Regions from separate parts of the Anaerobacillus sp. ABA4_114 genome, predicted to be linked through region 2. Evidence: a T-box and tRNA genes for the amino acid it is inferred to sense, from the RefSeq annotation. Region 2 holds a T-box; the other regions hold tRNA genes.
What was found. The T-box of region 2 lies ahead of tyrS (tyrosine--tRNA ligase). A T-box ahead of a tRNA ligase gene usually reads a tRNA of that ligase, here a tRNA-Tyr.

Region 1 (5,679 bases), 2.9 Mb from region 2:
GCTTGATGAATACCCTCTTGTGCTTCAAGAGAAACAACTTCATCATCAGGCAATTGATCAGTAGCAGCTACTTGTGAGTACATCGTTAGGCCATCAGTGCCAGAGACTTCAGCATCAAGGTAATAATCCGGCTTCTTCTTTCTCATTCGATCGATCGCCAAATTTGTTGCAATGCGATATAACCATGTTGAGAACTTTCGATCGATTTGATAGCGATCAATGTTTGTATAAGCTCGAATAAATGCCTCCTGCGCCACGTCTTCAGCTTCTTGACGGTTACCAAGCATTCGGTAAGTAAGTGCAAAAACACGATCCTTATAGAGCTCCACAAGCTCACCAAAAGCATCGTGGTCCCCTTTCCTTACTTGTACTATTATTCTTTTTACAATGGCATCCATATATCCAACCCCCGCTATTCCCTGCGGCTATTATTCAATACGTTCCAGGAAAAATAAAGTTTCGTTTTTTTTTATAATTTTTTTATCCTCCCCTATTTTAGCACGAGAAAACTTTATTAATAACCAAAATACATATATTTCTAAAAAAGAGGTTTTCAATCCATACATATCGGGTATATAGAGGAAAATGAATGAAAGGGATGGTCTGCAAATGGATTTTGCAAAGGGGCGGGAAAAAGAAATTTTACTTAAGGAAATTGAAGACTCTCGTAAGAAGATGAATCTCTTAGCAAGAAAGCAGCCATTAAGTTCCTCAGAAATAGTAGAAATCAGCACTTATCTTGATAACCTACTGAATAAATACGATGAATGTAAAAATAATAAAACAGCGGCTCTCTAACTTCTTAGAGAGCCGTTAATCATGTTATTTTAATTTTTCTCCGAATAAAGATCCCATCAGTGCAACAGCTACTGTTGCTGTCTTATTCTTCTCATCCAAAATAGGATTCACTTCAACGAACTCAGCAGAAGTAAGGATATCCGATTCCGCAAGCATCTCCATAGCGAGGTGGCTCTCACGATAGCTGATTCCTCCAAGAACTGGTGTACCAACACCTGGTGCATCGTGAGGATCTAGTCCATCAAGATCAAGACTTAGATGAACACCATCTGTGCCATTGGACACATGGGCAATTGCTTCTTCCATCACTTTTGTCATTCCCAATCGATCGATTTCATGCATCGTAAACACTTTGATTCCTTTTTCCTCTATCAACACTCGCTCACCTTCATCAAGAGAACGAGCTCCGATAATGACGATGTTCTCAGGTTTAATCTTTGGACTGTAACCTGCGATTCCTGTTAACGACTCATCGCCAATACCTAGACTCACCGCAAGCGGCATACCATGGATATTACCGGATGGTGATGTATCTGCAGTATTTAAATCTCCATGAGCATCGTACCAAATCACACCAAGATTATTATAGCTCTGCGAAACTCCTGCGAGTGTACCAATTGCGATACTATGATCTCCTCCAAATACGAGCGGGAAGCGCTTACGTTCAATCACTTCGTTAACCCTTGAAGCAAGCTTTTCACTAGCATCTGCAACTTCTTTTAGATTCTTTAACTGATGGTCTTGATTCTCTGGACGTTGCTCAGGTCTACCGATTTCAATATCTCCAAGATCTTCTATATCATAATTCAGTTTCTCTAATCGTTCTACAATTCCTGCGTACCTTATTGCGCTTGGTCCCATATCGACCCCACGTCTCATTTGACCTAAATCCATAGGTACTCCAATTATCGATAGTTGATTATTCATATCTCGTCCTCCTAGAGTTATGTCTACCTATATTGTAACCATTCCGTTTTTAATGACTCAACTGGACAGTTTTTTGAATAAGTATTCATGTCATGACAACATTTCTACGAATTTTCGGATATTTATAAGTACAAGAGGAGAAGTAATTCCGAGAAGAGGTTTAATAGTTGAGGAAATTTAGACATAAAAAAAACCTTATACCGATATATAAGGATAAATGGTGGAGCCTAGCGGGATCGAACCGCTGACCTCCTGCGTGCAAGGCAGGCGCTCTCCCAGCTGAGCTAAGGCCCCATTATGGAGCGGGTGATGGGAATCGAACCCACGACATCAGCTTGGAAGGCTGAGGTTTTACCACTAAACTACACCCGCATATGATATTGGAGCGGAAGACGGGATTCGAACCCGCGACCCCCACCTTGGCAAGGTGGTGTTCTACCACTGAACTACTTCCGCGAAAAATGGTGAGCCATGAAGGACTCGAACCTTCGACCCTCTGATTAAAAGTCAGATGCTCTACCAACTGAGCTAATGGCTCTAAATGGTGGAGGGGGACGGATTCGAACCGCCGAACCCTGAGGGAGCGGATTTACAGTCCGCCGCGTTTAGCCACTTCGCTACCCCTCCACAAATAGATGGTGCCGGCCAGAGGACTTGAACCCCCAACCTACTGATTACAAGTCAGTTGCTCTACCAATTGAGCTAGACCGGCGAAGTATATCTGAACTTACAAACAAAAAACAGTGCACTCTGTTTAGAGTACTCCTGAGAATGTAATCTTCATTATAAATGAAATGGTGGAGGATGACGGGCTCGAACCGCCGACCCTCTGCTTGTAAGGCAGATGCTCTCCCAGCTGAGCTAATCCTCCACAGAGTAAAACAATAAATTAAGTTGGTGACCCGTACGGGATTCGAACCCGTGTTACCGCCGTGAAAGGGCGGTGTCTTAACCGCTTGACCAACGGGCCATGTTGTCTTGGAGCTTCCAACCGGATTCGAACCGATGACCCCTTCCTTACCATGGAAGTGCTCTACCTGCTGAGCTATGGAAGCAAATGGCTCCACAGGTAGGATTCGAACCTACGACCGATCGGTTAACAGCCGATTGCTCTACCACTGAGCTACTGTGGAATAATGACAAGCCTGGCGACGTCCTACTCTTGCAGGGGGAGAGCCCCCAACTACCATCGGCGCTGAAGAGCTTAACTTCCGTGTTCGGCATGGGAACGGGTGTGACCTCTTCGCCTTCATCACCAGACTAATCAATGGTTGATCCACCACAAAGTGTTTAACCAAGGACAAGATATATATTACTATATGCTTGAAAGAAAATCAAGGAATTTTTTCATTCCCTGAAAACTAGATAGCACTCGCAACGTATTCCAATAACATTTTTCGCGATGTCTAGTGCCGCAGGCTATATTCTTGCCCATTTCACTCTTTCACTTCAGGCGGAAAACGCCTTCTGTTCAAGAGCTCCAATGGTCTGCGAATATGACCAAGCCTGCTTTACTTTTCGTTTGGTTAAGCCCTCGATCGATTAGTATTCGTCAGCTCCACGTGTCGCCACGCTTCCACCCCGAACCTATCAACCTCATCATCTCTGAGGGATCTTACCAGCTTGACGCTGTGGGAAATCTCATCTCGAGGGGGGCTTCATGCTTAGATGCTTTCAGCACTTATCCCTTCCACACGTAGCTACCCAGCTATGCTCCTGGCGGAACAACTGGTACACCAGCGGTGTGTCCATCCCGGTCCTCTCGTACTAAGGACAGCTCCTCTCAAATTTCCTGCGCCCGCGACGGATAGGGACCGAACTGTCTCACGACGTTCTGAACCCAGCTCGCGTACCGCTTTAATGGGCGAACAGCCCAACCCTTGGGACCTACTTCAGCCCCAGGATGCGATGAGCCGACATCGAGGTGCCAAACCTCCCCGTCGATGTGGACTCTTGGGGGAGATAAGCCTGTTATCCCCAGGGTAGCTTTTATCCGTTGAGCGATGGCCCTTCCATGCGGAACCACCGGATCACTAAGCCCGACTTTCGTCCCTGCTCGACTTGTAGGTCTCGCAGTCAAGCTCCCTTGTGCCTTTACACTCTGCGAATGATTTCCAACCATTCTGAGGGAACCTTTGGGCGCCTCCGTTACTCTTTAGGAGGCGACCGCCCCAGTCAAACTGCCCACCTGACACTGTCTCCGCACCGGATCACGGTGCTGGGTTAGAATGTCAGTACAGCCAGGGTAGTATCCCACCGACGCCTCCACCGAACCTAGCGGTCCGGCTTCTATGGCTCCTACCTATCCTGTACAAGCTGTACCAAAATCCAATATCAGGCTACAGTAAAGCTCCATGGGGTCTTTCCGTCCTGTCGCGGGTAACCTGCATCTTCACAGGTACTATAATTTCACCGGGTCTCTCGTTGAGACAGTATCCAAGTCGTTGCACCTTTCGTGCGGGTCGGAACTTACCCGACAAGGAATTTCGCTACCTTAGGACCGTTATAGTTACGGCCGCCGTTTACTGGGGCTTCGATTCAGAGCTTCTCCCGTAAGGGATAACCCCTCCTCTTAACCTTCCAGCACCGGGCAGGTGTCAGCCCCTATACATCGCCTTGCGGCTTGGCAGAGACCTGTGTTTTTGCTAAACAGTCGCTTGGATCTTTTCACTGCGGCTCCCCTGGGCTATTCACCCGAGGAAGCACCCCTTCTCCCGAAGTTACGGGGTCATTTTGCCGAGTTCCTTAACGAGAGTTCTCCCGATCGTCTTAGGATTCTCTCCTCGCCTACCTGTGTCGGTTTGCGGTACGGGCACCTCTTTCCTCACTAGAGGCTTTTCTTGGCAGTGTAGAATCAGGGACTTCGGTACTTAAATTCCCTCGCCATCACGACTCAGCCTTCACGGTGAACGGATTTGCCTATTCACCAGCCTAATCGCTTGGACGCGCATTTCCAGCAGCGCGCTCTCCCTATCTTTCTGCGTCCCCCCGTCGTTCAAACGGAAAGGAGGTGGTACAGGAATATCAACCTGTTATCCATCGCCTACGCCTTTCGGCCTCGGCTTAGGTCCCGACTAACCCTGAGCGGACGAGCCTTCCTCAGGAAACCTTGGGCTTTCGACGGACAAGATTCTCACTTGTCTTTCGCTACTCATACCGGCATTCTCACTTCTAAGCGCTCCACCAGTCCTTTCGGTCTGACTTCGCAGCCCTTAGAACGCTCTCCTACCATTGTCGTAAGACAATCCACAGCTTCGGTGATACGTTTAGCCCCGGTACATTTTCGGCGCAGCGTCACTCGACCAGTGAGCTATTACGCACTCTTTAAATGATGGCTGCTTCTAAGCCAACATCCTGGTTGTCTAAGCAACGCCACATCCTTTTCCACTTAACGTATACTTTGGGACCTTAGCTGGTGGTCTGGGCTGTTTCCCTCTCGACTACGGATCTTATCACTCGCAGTCTGACTCCCGCGGATAAATCGTTGGCATTCGGAGTTTGACTGGATTCGGTAATCCGGTAGGGACCCCTAGTCCAATCAGTGCTCTACCTCCAAGATTCTTGCCGCGAGGCTAGCCCTAAAGCTATTTCGGAGAGAACCAGCTATCTCCGGGTTCGATTGGCATTTCACCGCTACCCACACCTCATCCCCGCATTTTTCAACATGCGTGGGTTCGGGCCTCCATTCAGTGTTACCTGAACTTCACCCTGGACATGGGTAGATCACCCGGTTTCGGGTCTACGACCACGTACTCTTTCGCCCTATTCAGACTCGCTTTCGCTGCGGCTCCGCCTTCTCGGCTTAACCTTGCACGGGATCGTAACTCGCCGGTTCATTCTACAAAAGGCACGCTGTCACCCATTAACGGGCTCCAACTAGTTGTAGGCACACGGTTTCAGGTTCTCTTTCACTCCCCTTCCGGGGTGCTTTTCACCTTTCCCTCACGGTACTGG
Region 2 (5,679 bases):
AAAGTTGAGGTGAATAAACTTGTTTGAAGTCGAATCCTACTCAGGCAAGAGAGAAAAAGATTATGAAATGGTCATCAAGCAGCTACAAGCGCTGATTGAAGATGAAACAAACCAAATTGCAAATTTAGCAAATGCTTCTGCATTATTGAATCAGTTTCTGAACGATGTTAACTGGGTTGGCTTTTATTTATATGAAAAAGAAAGCGACCAGCTCGTACTTGGACCTTTCCAGGGCTTACCAGCATGTGTCCGTATTCCGAACGGTCGCGGCGTATGCGGAACTTCTTTGAAAGAAGGTAAAACCATGAGAATTGAGAACGTTCATGAGTTCCCAGGACATATTGCCTGTGATGCCGCTTCTCAATCAGAGATTGTCATTCCAATTCGTTCCTCTAACGACATTATTGGCGTTCTTGATATCGATAGCCCAAGCGTTGGACGATTTGATGAAACGGATGAAAAATATTTAAAGAAGTTTATCACTACATTAGAAAAGAATATATAAATGAACCAAAAACAGCCGCGAGATTCCGCGGCTGTTTTTATTGAGTTAATCGGAGTTACATTTCTAACGCTTGCTCTATATCAGCCCAAATATCTTCCCAAGCTTCTAGACCGATTGAAATTCGAATAAGTGAATCATTGATTCCCATCCTCACTCTTTCTTCTTCTGGGACTACCGCATGTGTCATCGTAGCAGGATGTTGTATCAGCGTTTCTGCATCACCTAAACTTACAGCAATTTTAATCATTTCGAGTCTATTCATGAAGGCCTGCGCCTCTGCTTTCCCGCCCTCTAGCTCGAAACATATGAGCCCGCCAGGCTTTTTCATTTGCTTCTTTGCGATCGAATATGACGGAGACTCTTCCAAACCAGGGTACATGACTTTCTTAATTTTAGGATGTTCCTTCAATTTGTGAACGATTGATTGCGAGTTCTCACAATGGCGGTCCATGCGAAGAGGCAGTGTTTTCAACCCTCTTAATAAAAGCCAAGCATCGAATGGTGATAAGATACCTCCAATGTCCTTTTGTGTCGATTTCGCTATTGAAGAAATCATCTCATGATCACCAACGACTAGACCAGCTACAACGTCACCATGCCCACCAATGTATTTCGTTGCACTATGCAAGACGATGTCGCAATCAAATTCCAAAGGTCTTTGGAGATACGGCGTAGAAAAGGTATTATCGACTACGACGGTGATTCCTCTTTCCTTGGCAATTGAAGAGATCATCTTTAAATCGATCAATTTCAAAGTGGGGTTGATCGGTGTTTCAATGTAGATGACACTCGTGTTTGGTTGAATTGCTTGCAAGATCTGCTCTCTTGAATCAAGAGGTAGTAAGTCATGCTCTACTGAAAACTTTTCTTTCATTAATTGCAATAATCCGAATGTGCACCCATAAACACCTTCTGAACACAAAATATGATCACCTGAACGAACTAGGTGGAATAGGACTGCTGAAACAGCAGCCATTCCTGATCCAAACGCTAAACCAGCCTCTGCTCCTTCTAGTGAAGCGATCCGTTCTTCTAACATCTTCACAGTAGGATTTCCTAATCTAGAATAGATATATCCCGGCTCTTCCCCTGCAAACCTTTTTTCGCCTGCCTCGGCGGTTTCAAACGTAAACGTAGAAGTTTGATATATAGGCGATGCAAGACTGTTATGATGTGTATGAGAATCATAACCTTCATGAATCGTTCTAGTTTCAAATCGACTTTCTTTTCTCAATGTAGCTCCCCCTCTATCTCCAATCTATGTATCATACAATTACATTGTAAGCGCTTTCTTAAATAAGGTGAAGAGGATTTTCAGTTTTTGTAGAAATACCTGACTAGCGAGGAAACGAAGCAAGTTGACACGGGTCGATAGAAAAGGTACAATGACAGTTGTGTAAAATAGAAATGGCAGCATCGTGACGGCTTATGATTTCATTATGTTCCTATTAATAGGTGCGCCGCGTAACCTCCGGCTGCAAGGTGAAGGCGTGTGAAAACATAATGTGCACAAATCGGAATCACGACACTGTTTTTATTTTATACCAATAAAAATAGTGATAAAGGAGGAGCTAATTATGGCTCGTTATACAGGACCAAGTTGGAAAATTTCTCGTCGTCTTGGTATTTCTCTAAGTGGAACAGGTAAAGAATTGGAAAAGCGCCCTTACGCTCCAGGTCAACATGGACCTAACCAGCGTAGAAAGCTTTCTGAATATGGACTTCAGCTTCAAGAGAAGCAAAAGCTTCGTCACATGTACGGCATGACTGAACGTCAATTCCGTCGTCTATTCGATGATGCTGGTAAAATGAAAGGTGTTCATGGTGAGAACTTCATGATTCTTCTTGAATCTCGTCTTGATAACCTAGTTTACCGTATGGGTCTAGCTCGTACTCGCCGTCAGGCTCGTCAGCTAGTTAACCACGGCCACATCACAGTTGATGGCAAACGTGTTGATATTCCTTCTTACCGCGTAGCAACTGGTCAAGTACTAGGTGTTCGTGAGAAGTCTAACAACCTTGACATCATCAAAGAAGCTATTGAAGTGAACAACTTTGTTCCAGAATACCTTACTTTTGATGCAGATAAGCTTGAAGGTACGTACTCTCGCCTTCCTGAGCGTTCTGAACTTCCTGCAGAAATCACTGAAGCTCTTATCGTTGAGTACTACTCTCGTTAAGCTGTTTCTTAAAAGCCTCGGACTTTTTGTCCGAGGTTTTTTTTATTTTTTATCCCGATAGCAAAAGGCCGGTAATCACATTATGATTACCGGCCTTGCAAGATTAGAATGTAAGAAGGAAATATTTTTTCTTTCCTCTTCTAATAATAACGTATTGTCCTTCAATCCGATCTGAAGAAGAAATGACCTTATCCATTTCTTGACTACGGTCTCCGTTAATATAGATCGCACCATTCTTAATATCTTCTCTAGCCTGTCGCTTTGAAGACGAGATACCAGCTTCTACAAGCAAATCGATCAAGCCTTTTTCTTCCTCTTCAACATGGTAAGAAGGTACATCTTTGAAACCTTGACGAATTTCATCTGCAGTCAACTCTTTTATGTCACCGCTGAACAGAGCTTTTGAAATGTTGATCGCTTGCTGAAGCTTCTCATCACCATGAACAAGTTTCGTTACTTCTTCAGCTAATTTACGATGAGCCTCTCTCTTTTCAGGAGCTTCGTTATTAGAAGCTTCAAGTTCTTTAATTTCTTCGACGCTTAAGAAAGTAAAGTAATATAGGAATTTTACTACATCGCGATCATCTGTATTGATCCAGAATTGGTAGAATTCATAAGGAGACGTTTTGTCTGCATCAAGCCAAATTGCGCCGCCTTCTGATTTACCAAATTTAGATCCATCACTCTTTGTAACGAGTGGAAACGTTGCGCCAAACGCTTTAGGACGTTCCCCTTCTTCTGATCCTTCTTCTTTACGAATCAATTCTAGTCCAGCAGTAATGTTCCCCCACTGATCGCTACCGCCGATTTGCAGACGGCAGTTCTCATTACGATACAATTCAAGAAAATCATAAGACTGAAGGATCATGTACGTGAACTCAGTGAAAGAAATTCCTGCATCGAGACGGGATGAAACAGAATCTTTTGCTAGCATGTAGTTCAACCCAAAGTTCTTTCCAATATCACGTAGAAATGGAATGATGTTTAACCCGCCGATCCAATCAAAGTTGTTCACAGCTTTTGCTGGGTTTTCACTAGTCTCAAAATCAAGAAAGCGAGCGAGCTGTCCTTGTAGCTTGTTCGTCCATTCTTGAACGATATCCTCAGAATTTAGTGTCCTCTCATTCGCACGTCCACTCGGATCTCCAATAAGTCCCGTCGCACCTCCAACTAGTGCGATCGGTGTATGACCAGCAAGCTGAAACCTTCTAAGAGCAAGTACTGGAAGAAGGTGTCCTATATGCAGACTATCTGCAGTCGGATCAAAACCAGAATAGATTCCAATGCTGTTTTCGGAAAGCTCTTTCTTAAGACCCGCTTCATCAGTTACCTGATTGATTAACCCTCTAGCTTCTAGTTCATCTAAAATATGCATGTGACTGACTCCTTTTAAAGTAAATTTCAACATAAAAAACCCGCCCCTGGTAAGGGACGAGTTTGATCGCGGTACCACCCTTGTTGAAGGAAATAACCTTCCTCCCACTTCATCAGGATAACGGCCTGGTCCGTCTTGATGCTACACAGGCATTTCGCCCTTCACACCAGATGCTCATGGAAGTAATTCACATTTCCCTTTATATTGGTTCACACCAGCCACCAACTCTCTGAAATAGGGAGGAAAACGCTACTTCGTCCACTCTTCGCATACCCGTTTAAAAATCTAACTAAATTAATATCATACTTTGTACCTTAATGTCAATTCTAGCCCCTGTTCCTTAAGGAAGCTTTATACAAATATCGACTAGATATGCTATAATATATAGGATTAATTGAGGAGGTATAGGAATGCGAGAGCTTTTTTCTTCTATCAGGTCGAAGTGGAACGCGTTCATCGATAGATTGCAAGAGTACAACATCTTAACTGGCTCAAGGATCGCTTATAAAGTTGTTTGGAATTTATTCTTAATTTTTCTAGTACTTGGGCTTATGGGCGGCTTGTTTGCCGGAGGTGTTGGTGCAGGTTACTTTGCATCTCTAGTAAAAGATGAACCGATTCGCTCCTATGATGAGATGAAGAGAGACGTCTATAACTATGAAGAAACAAGTGAGATATACTTTGCTGACGATGTTCTTCTCGGTAACTTTCGGTCTGATATAGAACGAAAGGAAGTCGATCTAAAAGACGTGTCCCCTTTAGTACAAAAGGCAGTCATTTCAACTGAAGACGAATATTTTTATGACCACGAAGGCATTGTTCCAAAAGCAATAGGACGAGCGATTCTTCAAGAGCTCACGAACTCTGAAGATCGTACCGGTGGTAGTACGTTGACTCAACAGCTTGTGAAAAACCAAATATTAACGAGAGAAGTATCGTTTGAACGTAAAGCGAAAGAAATGCTTTTAGCTTTGCGCTTAGAAAACTTCTTTGAAAAGGAAGAAATTCTTGAAGCATACCTTAATGTCGTACCGTTCGGTCGAAATGCTTCTGGCAGAAACATTGCAGGTATTCAATCTGCAGCACAAGGAATCTTTGGTGTGAGCGCTAGTGAATTAAACCTACCACAAGCAGCTTTCATTGCAGGACTACCGAAAAACCCGTATACATACACTCCTTTTACAAACTCAGGAGTCGTGAAAGATGATCTTACACCTGGTATCGACCGGATGAATTTTGTCCTCTACCGCATGTATACAGAAGGGTCGATAACTGAGGAAGAATACACTAAAGCAAAAGAATACGATATCGAAGGAAATCTAGCAAAGTCCTCTCCTTCACCGTTTGAGAAGTATCCATACTTGACGTTTGAAATAGAAGATCGCGCTAAAACTGTTCTCGCCGAGCAAATTGCCAACGAAGAGGGCTACGACGGAAAGAAACTAGCAGAAAGCGTCAATCAATACAATAGGATTACGTATGATGCAAACGTTACAGCAAGAACAGTAGAACAAAGTGCTGAGAAAATGGGACTTAAATGGGCTGAAGTAGAAAAAGATTCAAAGATTTTCATCGAGTTTATGAATAATGCTGAAAAAGAGCTTAGAAAGAATGGTTAT
Region 3 (5,679 bases), 630 kb from region 2:
CCCTCCTCCTAAGAGTAAAATCATCATCGGATAGCCCCATATGAATCCGGAGAACTCCGAGATCGCATTAAGAATCGTTTCCATTCTAATCGCTCCCTACGAATATAGTGTATAACTTTAATATCCAAAAATAGGGAATGTGAAACTTAGTCTAAGGAACAATAAAAAAAACAGCCGGGTCAAACCGGCTGTTTATTATTGAGGCTGTTGGCCGTTAAGCTGATTCTTAACGTGCTGTACTTCTTGCATCTGCGCAGGTGCTGCTGGCTGATAGTACCCTTTTTGTTTTGCGTAGTGATAAAGGTTATACTGCCTTTGTTCATCAGTATTTCTTATTTGTTGAAGCGTCTGACGCAGTTGTTCGTTATCACATTGTGAAATAACACTACCATAGTTGATCAGGCTTCCATTTAGAGCTGACAAGTAATCGTTGACCATATCCTTCTCATTCATTACTTTCTCCTCCTTAACCTAAAAAAGACATAAGCTGTTGTTTTGTATTTCTTGCATCTTGCGCATCTTTTTGCAGCATTTGCTTTAGTTCAGGACAAGTACAAGTTTGGGCATACGTATCAAGTTTATTTGCCAGCGTGTCGTGACCACCGATCATGTGGCGAAGGTTCTGCAACTCCAATTCATTCAACTGTTCCATAAAAGTCCCTCCTTCTATTGAATCAATCTTAATATTGAATGTTGAGGGACTTTTTATACGCGTTTACGCGATGATGTTTCGATTGTTTGTGAATTGCTCATACTCTTTAGTAGCCATGATTTCTTCTAATATATGTACAACGTTCCACACATCTTCAAACGACGTATATAACGAGATCGGTGCAAGACGAATGACGTTTGGAGCTCGAAAGTCAGGAATCACGCCTTTGTTTTTTAACGCTTTGCAAATTCTAGCAGCTTCGTTATGTTCTAAACAAACATGGCCACCACGGCGATGGTCCTCTGCAGGGTTAGCTATAGTGAAGCCAAAGCGATTCAGTTTTAAAGCCGTTAACTCCATTAAGTACTTCGTGAGCTTTAACGACTTTTCTCGAATTTGTTCAATGCCCGCTTCAGAAAAAATTTCTAACGAACCAATCAATGAAGCCATGCTGAAAATATGAGGTGTCCCGATTTGAAATGCTCCAGCGGTTTGTGCATGATCAAGGTCATGACTCATATCGAATTGAACGTCTTTCTTCGAGCTGAACCAACCTGCAAGGCCTGGTTTCTTTCCTAGGTGTTTTTCATGGACATAAAGACCGCCGACACCACCAGGGCCACTGTTTAAGTATTTGTACGTGCACCATACCGCGAAGTCAACGCCCCATTCGTGTAAGTGATGAGGGATGACACCGACGGAATGCGCAAGGTCGAACCCTATTATGATGTCTTTATTATTTGCTGCTCGAGTTATTTTTTTGATGTCGAGTAATTGACCGCTACGATACAAGACAGAAGGGAGGAGGACTAGTGCGACTTCGTTCGTCATCTCCTTAATAATGTCGTCTTCATCAATCGTACGACCATCTGAACTTTGCACCTGAATGAGATGTTCGTCTGGTGATAGTCCGTGAAGCTCTAGCTGTGCTTTTATTACATAGATATCTGAAGGGAAAGTGAGTGAATCAGCGATGATCTTCGTTTTCTTATCATATGGCTTGTAAAACGTTGTTAGCATTTGATGGAGGTTAGTGGTGATCGAACCTGTTGTGATCGTTTCGTCTTCTTTTGCTCCGATAAGGGGCGCAGTCATCTTGCCAAGCATTTCTGCCATATAAAACCATGGTTGCTCCGCGTCTGTCCAACCATTGATTCCATGCGTTTTCCAATCGTCAATCGATTGGAGTAGAGAAGCTTCAGCTCGTTTTGAGAGAAGGCCAAGTGAATTGCCATCCATGTAGATGGAATGGTCCGGAGTATAAAACTCATTTTTGAAGTGGCGTAGAGGGTCTTTTTCGTCTAGATCTTTTGCATAATAAATGGACTGTGGTACACTCAATTTACTCAGCTCCTTTAGTATCATAATCGTATGGTAAAGAATGAGAAGCTGTCAACGCTTACATAGCCCGATATGAAAAAACTAAATGTTTTTTTGAAATAATGATTGACGTGTTTTGGCTTAGGGTGTTATTATATTAATTGTCGCTGAAACGGAACAAAACCACATGCGGGTGTGGCGGAATTGGCAGACGCGCTAGACTTAGGATCTAGTGTCTTACGACGTGGGGGTTCGAGTCCCTTCACCCGCACCAGAATAGATGCGCCCGTAGCTCAATTGGATAGAGCGTCTGACTACGGATCAGAAGGTTAGGGGTTCGACTCCTCTCGGGCGCGCCATTACATAACATAGCGATGAAATCGGGAAGTAGCTCAGCTTGGCAGAGCACTTGGTTTGGGACCAAGGGGTCGCAGGTTCAAATCCTGTCTTCCCGACCATCACATAGCGTGGCGGTGTAGCTCAGCTGGCTAGAGCGTACGGTTCATACCCGTGAGGTCGGGGGTTCGATCCCCTCCGCCGCTACCATATAATTAAATAGTGGAGGGGTAGCGAAGTGGCTAAACGCGGCGGACTGTAAATCCGCTCCCTCAGGGTTCGGCGGTTCGAATCCGTCCCCCTCCACCATTTTGGGCTATAGCCAAGCGGTAAGGCAACGGATTTTGATTCCGTCATGCGCTGGTTCGAATCCAGCTAGCCCAGCCATTTTGCGGGTGTAGTTTAGTGGTAAAACCTCAGCCTTCCAAGCTGATGTCGTGGGTTCGATTCCCATCACCCGCTCCATTACATAATTTTAATTAAGACTTTTCCAAGAATGGAAAACGTGGTATACTAACTTTCAGTTATCGTATCACACATACTACCATGCGCCTTTAGCTCAGCTGGATAGAGCAACAGCCTTCTAAGCTGTGGGTCAGAGGTTCGAATCCTCTAAGGCGCGTATCTCAAAACCTCTGAGTGGTTACACCACTCGGAGGTTTTATTTTGTGAGTGAAGATAATGACGAGGAGTTCAAAAAGGCGAACATTCGCGTGAAAAATCAACCCATTATTAATTTTTGCGTATATTCGCACTCGTATCTCTTGATTTTCCCGCTTAATATGCTACTATATCCGTAGAAACCTTATTGCAGTAACTGACGACAAATGTGGAAGTAACCACAAGGGAGCTGTAATGAATAAAGCCGGTCGTCTGGGCGAAGAAATAGTGATATTTCTTAACACTGTCTAGGAGGAATGAGTTCATGTCAGAATCCAAATTATTAGATGGAAAAGCAGTTGCAAATCGTGTGAAAGAACAGCTTAAAGAAAGAGTGGAAGCACTTAAAACACAAGGTGTTACGCCCAGCCTCGCAACGATCCTTGTTGGAGATGATCCTTCCTCTGAAACGTACGTGCGAATGAAGGGGAATGCATGTGAACGTATAGGGATTGTATCAAAAAAGATTCATCTGCCAGAGGAAACAACCACCGAAACGTTGCTTGAAACCATAGAAGAACTGAACCGCGATGATGCTGTCCATGGTATTTTGCTTCAGCATCCTGTGCCGTCTCAAATCGACGAACGCCTTGCATTTGAGACGATCGCGATCGAGAAAGACGTCGATGGCGTGACGAGTGAAGGGTACGGACAGACTGCTCTAGGGTTTGGTACATACCCATCTTGTACCCCTGCAGCAATTATGAAGATTATGGAAGACTATGACATTAATCCTGAAGGTAAGCATGCGGTCGTTGTAGGAAGAAGTCCTATCCTTGGAAAGCCCGTTGGTGCTCTTCTTTTAAATGAAAATGCTACAGTCACGACTTGTCATTCGAGAACTGTTAACTTGGCAAAACATGTTAGTCAAGCTGACATCGTAGTTGCCGCTGTAGGAAAGCCAGAGTTCATCAAGGGTGAATGGATCAAAGAAGGAGCGATCGTTCTCGATGCTGGTTACAACAAAGGCAATATCGGTGATGTCGAATACGAAACAGCAAAAGATAGGGCGTCAGCAATTACTCCTGTTCCAGGAGGCGTTGGTCCTGTTACGATCGCGATGTTATTAAAACATACGGTAGATGCTGCAGAAAAATCTGTAATTAGCTAACGAAAAACTCGGGTATGATCCCGAGTTTTTTTATGTAGGAAAGCACATTTCATGAGCATTTTACTAATTGGTTTGGGAATACTGTGTTAGTCTCGTAATGAAAGATCATTAGTGAAGGGAGCATGAATAATGAAACTAGAAGGTAAAGTTGTACTCGTTACAGGCGCAAGCAGCGGAATAGGTGAAGCAATCGCACGCCATATAGCTGATGAAGGAGCTAACGTGGTACTTGCTGCACGTCGAGAAGAGAAGTTAACTGATCTCGCTCAGTCTTTAAATGATCAATCGAACGGAAAAGCGCTCGTAGTGAAAACGGATGTTACCAAAAAAGAAGACATGGAAAACTTGGTTAAAGAGGCGAAAGATACATACGGCAAAGTTGATATGATCATTAACAATGCTGGTGTTATGCTACTTTCGTTCATGAAGAATGATGAAGTGGATCAGTGGACTCAGATGGTAGACGTAAACATTAACGGTGTTCTTCACGGTGTTCACGCAGTCTTACCAGACATGCTGAAGCAGGAGAGCGGCCACATCGTCAATGTTTCAAGTGTTGCTGGACACGAAGTATTTCCTTCTAGCAGCGTCTATAGTGCAACGAAATACGCTGTTCGTGCATTATCGATGGGACTCGAAAAAGAACTTTCGAAAACAGGAGTCCGCGTAACAAACATCTCTCCAGGTGCAGTGGAATCTGAACTTACAAACCATATAACTGACGACGAAGTGCTAGAAATGTTTAAAGATCGAGCAGCTACGATGAAGAAGCTTCAAGCTGATGATATCGCACGTGCTGTCGTTTATGCACTAACACAGCCTGATTACGTTAACGTTAATGAAGTGGTTGTTCGACCTATGCAGTAATAGACTGGCGAACGTAAGCTTGAATCCAATGAGAATCATTGGGTTCTTTTTTTGTTTCCGAAAACTTCCAAAAAATCCTTGAAACATCGTATATCAATAATAATGGCTATCCGAATCCCGCATTTAATCCAAATATATCAAAATTCGACCAAAAAATTTAGGTGCTCGATCGCTTGATATAAAGAGGTTTTAAAGAAAAGGTTAGATTTCCTCTCACTTAATTTTCTGAAAAATACTTTAATTATTACAGAAAGTGCGTTAGTGTAACTATTAACGGAATAAATAAGGAACGTATCCGAAAATAAAGAGGGGGAATGGCCTTGAGCTTTAATGACCAGAAAGATAGCTATGAAGTTGAAAAGAAATCGATCGTTTCAAAGGTACTTGATGGCGTGGAGCGAGCAGGTAATAAGCTGCCTCATCCATTTATGCTGTTCGTTTATTTATCAGTTGGAATTATCTTATTGTCGTTCGTTGTAAGTATGTTCGATGTGGAAGTGGTCCATCCAGGTACGAAAGAGGAAGTGGCGATCAAAAGCCTCATGTCTGGTGAGGGTCTTACGTATATCCTGACTTCCATGTTATCGAACTTTACTGAGTTTAAGCCGCTTGGACTCGTGCTAGGAATGATGCTCGGAATAGGATTGGCTCAAAAAGTCGGCTTAATTCAGACGTTTATGAAAAAAACGATTATCAATGCACCACCACGTTTTGTAACATATGCGGTTATCTT

Region 1: it encodes a tRNA-Tyr, which carries the amino acid that the T-box ahead of tyrS (tyrosine--tRNA ligase) is inferred to sense. The anticodon was not compared.
Region 3: it encodes a tRNA-Tyr, which carries the amino acid that the T-box ahead of tyrS (tyrosine--tRNA ligase) is inferred to sense. The anticodon was not compared.

Annotation. Positions count from the first base shown of each region.
Region 1 covers NZ_JBSWUM010000001.1:4,027,432-4,033,110, forward strand. The annotation lists gene sigW (RNA polymerase sigma factor SigW) at 1-398, opposite strand, end outside; gene ACXAEY_RS20885 (aspartyl-phosphate phosphatase Spo0E family protein) at 610-798, shown strand; gene rocF (arginase) at 823-1,725, opposite strand; tRNA gene ACXAEY_RS20895 (tRNA-Ala) at 1,944-2,019, opposite strand; tRNA gene ACXAEY_RS20900 (tRNA-Gly) at 2,024-2,097, opposite strand; tRNA gene ACXAEY_RS20905 (tRNA-Gly) at 2,107-2,181, opposite strand; tRNA gene ACXAEY_RS20910 (tRNA-Lys) at 2,188-2,263, opposite strand; tRNA gene ACXAEY_RS20915 (tRNA-Tyr) at 2,268-2,352, opposite strand; tRNA gene ACXAEY_RS20920 (tRNA-Thr) at 2,362-2,437, opposite strand; tRNA gene ACXAEY_RS20925 (tRNA-Val) at 2,521-2,596, opposite strand; tRNA gene ACXAEY_RS20930 (tRNA-Glu) at 2,621-2,695, opposite strand; tRNA gene ACXAEY_RS20935 (tRNA-Thr) at 2,705-2,780, opposite strand; tRNA gene ACXAEY_RS20940 (tRNA-Asn) at 2,784-2,858, opposite strand; rRNA gene rrf (5S ribosomal RNA) at 2,869-2,985, opposite strand; rRNA gene ACXAEY_RS20950 (23S ribosomal RNA) at 3,248-5,679, opposite strand, start outside.
Region 2 covers NZ_JBSWUM010000001.1:1,165,478-1,171,156, reverse strand. The annotation lists gene ACXAEY_RS05740 (GAF domain-containing protein) at 20-505, shown strand; gene megL (methionine gamma-lyase) at 561-1,739, opposite strand; gene rpsD (30S ribosomal protein S4) at 2,083-2,685, shown strand; gene tyrS (tyrosine--tRNA ligase) at 2,789-4,060, opposite strand; T-box leader at 4,110-4,335, opposite strand; gene ACXAEY_RS05720 (transglycosylase domain-containing protein) at 4,471-5,679, shown strand, end outside.
Region 3 covers NZ_JBSWUM010000001.1:1,799,077-1,804,755, forward strand. The annotation lists gene ACXAEY_RS09090 (alanine/glycine:cation symporter family protein) at 1-84, opposite strand, end outside; gene ACXAEY_RS09095 (spore coat protein) at 196-453, opposite strand; gene ACXAEY_RS09100 (hypothetical protein) at 467-652, opposite strand; gene kynU (kynureninase) at 716-2,017, opposite strand; tRNA gene ACXAEY_RS09110 (tRNA-Leu) at 2,162-2,246, shown strand; tRNA gene ACXAEY_RS09115 (tRNA-Arg) at 2,255-2,331, shown strand; tRNA gene ACXAEY_RS09120 (tRNA-Pro) at 2,354-2,430, shown strand; tRNA gene ACXAEY_RS09125 (tRNA-Met) at 2,442-2,518, shown strand; tRNA gene ACXAEY_RS09130 (tRNA-Tyr) at 2,533-2,617, shown strand; tRNA gene ACXAEY_RS09135 (tRNA-Gln) at 2,621-2,695, shown strand; tRNA gene ACXAEY_RS09140 (tRNA-Gly) at 2,700-2,773, shown strand; tRNA gene ACXAEY_RS09145 (tRNA-Arg) at 2,857-2,930, shown strand; ZMP/ZTP riboswitch at 3,112-3,194, shown strand; gene ACXAEY_RS09150 (bifunctional 5,10-methylenetetrahydrofolate dehydrogenase/5,10-methenyltetrahydrofolate cyclohydrolase) at 3,234-4,079, shown strand; gene ACXAEY_RS09155 (SDR family oxidoreductase) at 4,206-4,946, shown strand; gene ACXAEY_RS09160 (AbgT family transporter) at 5,315-5,679, shown strand, end outside.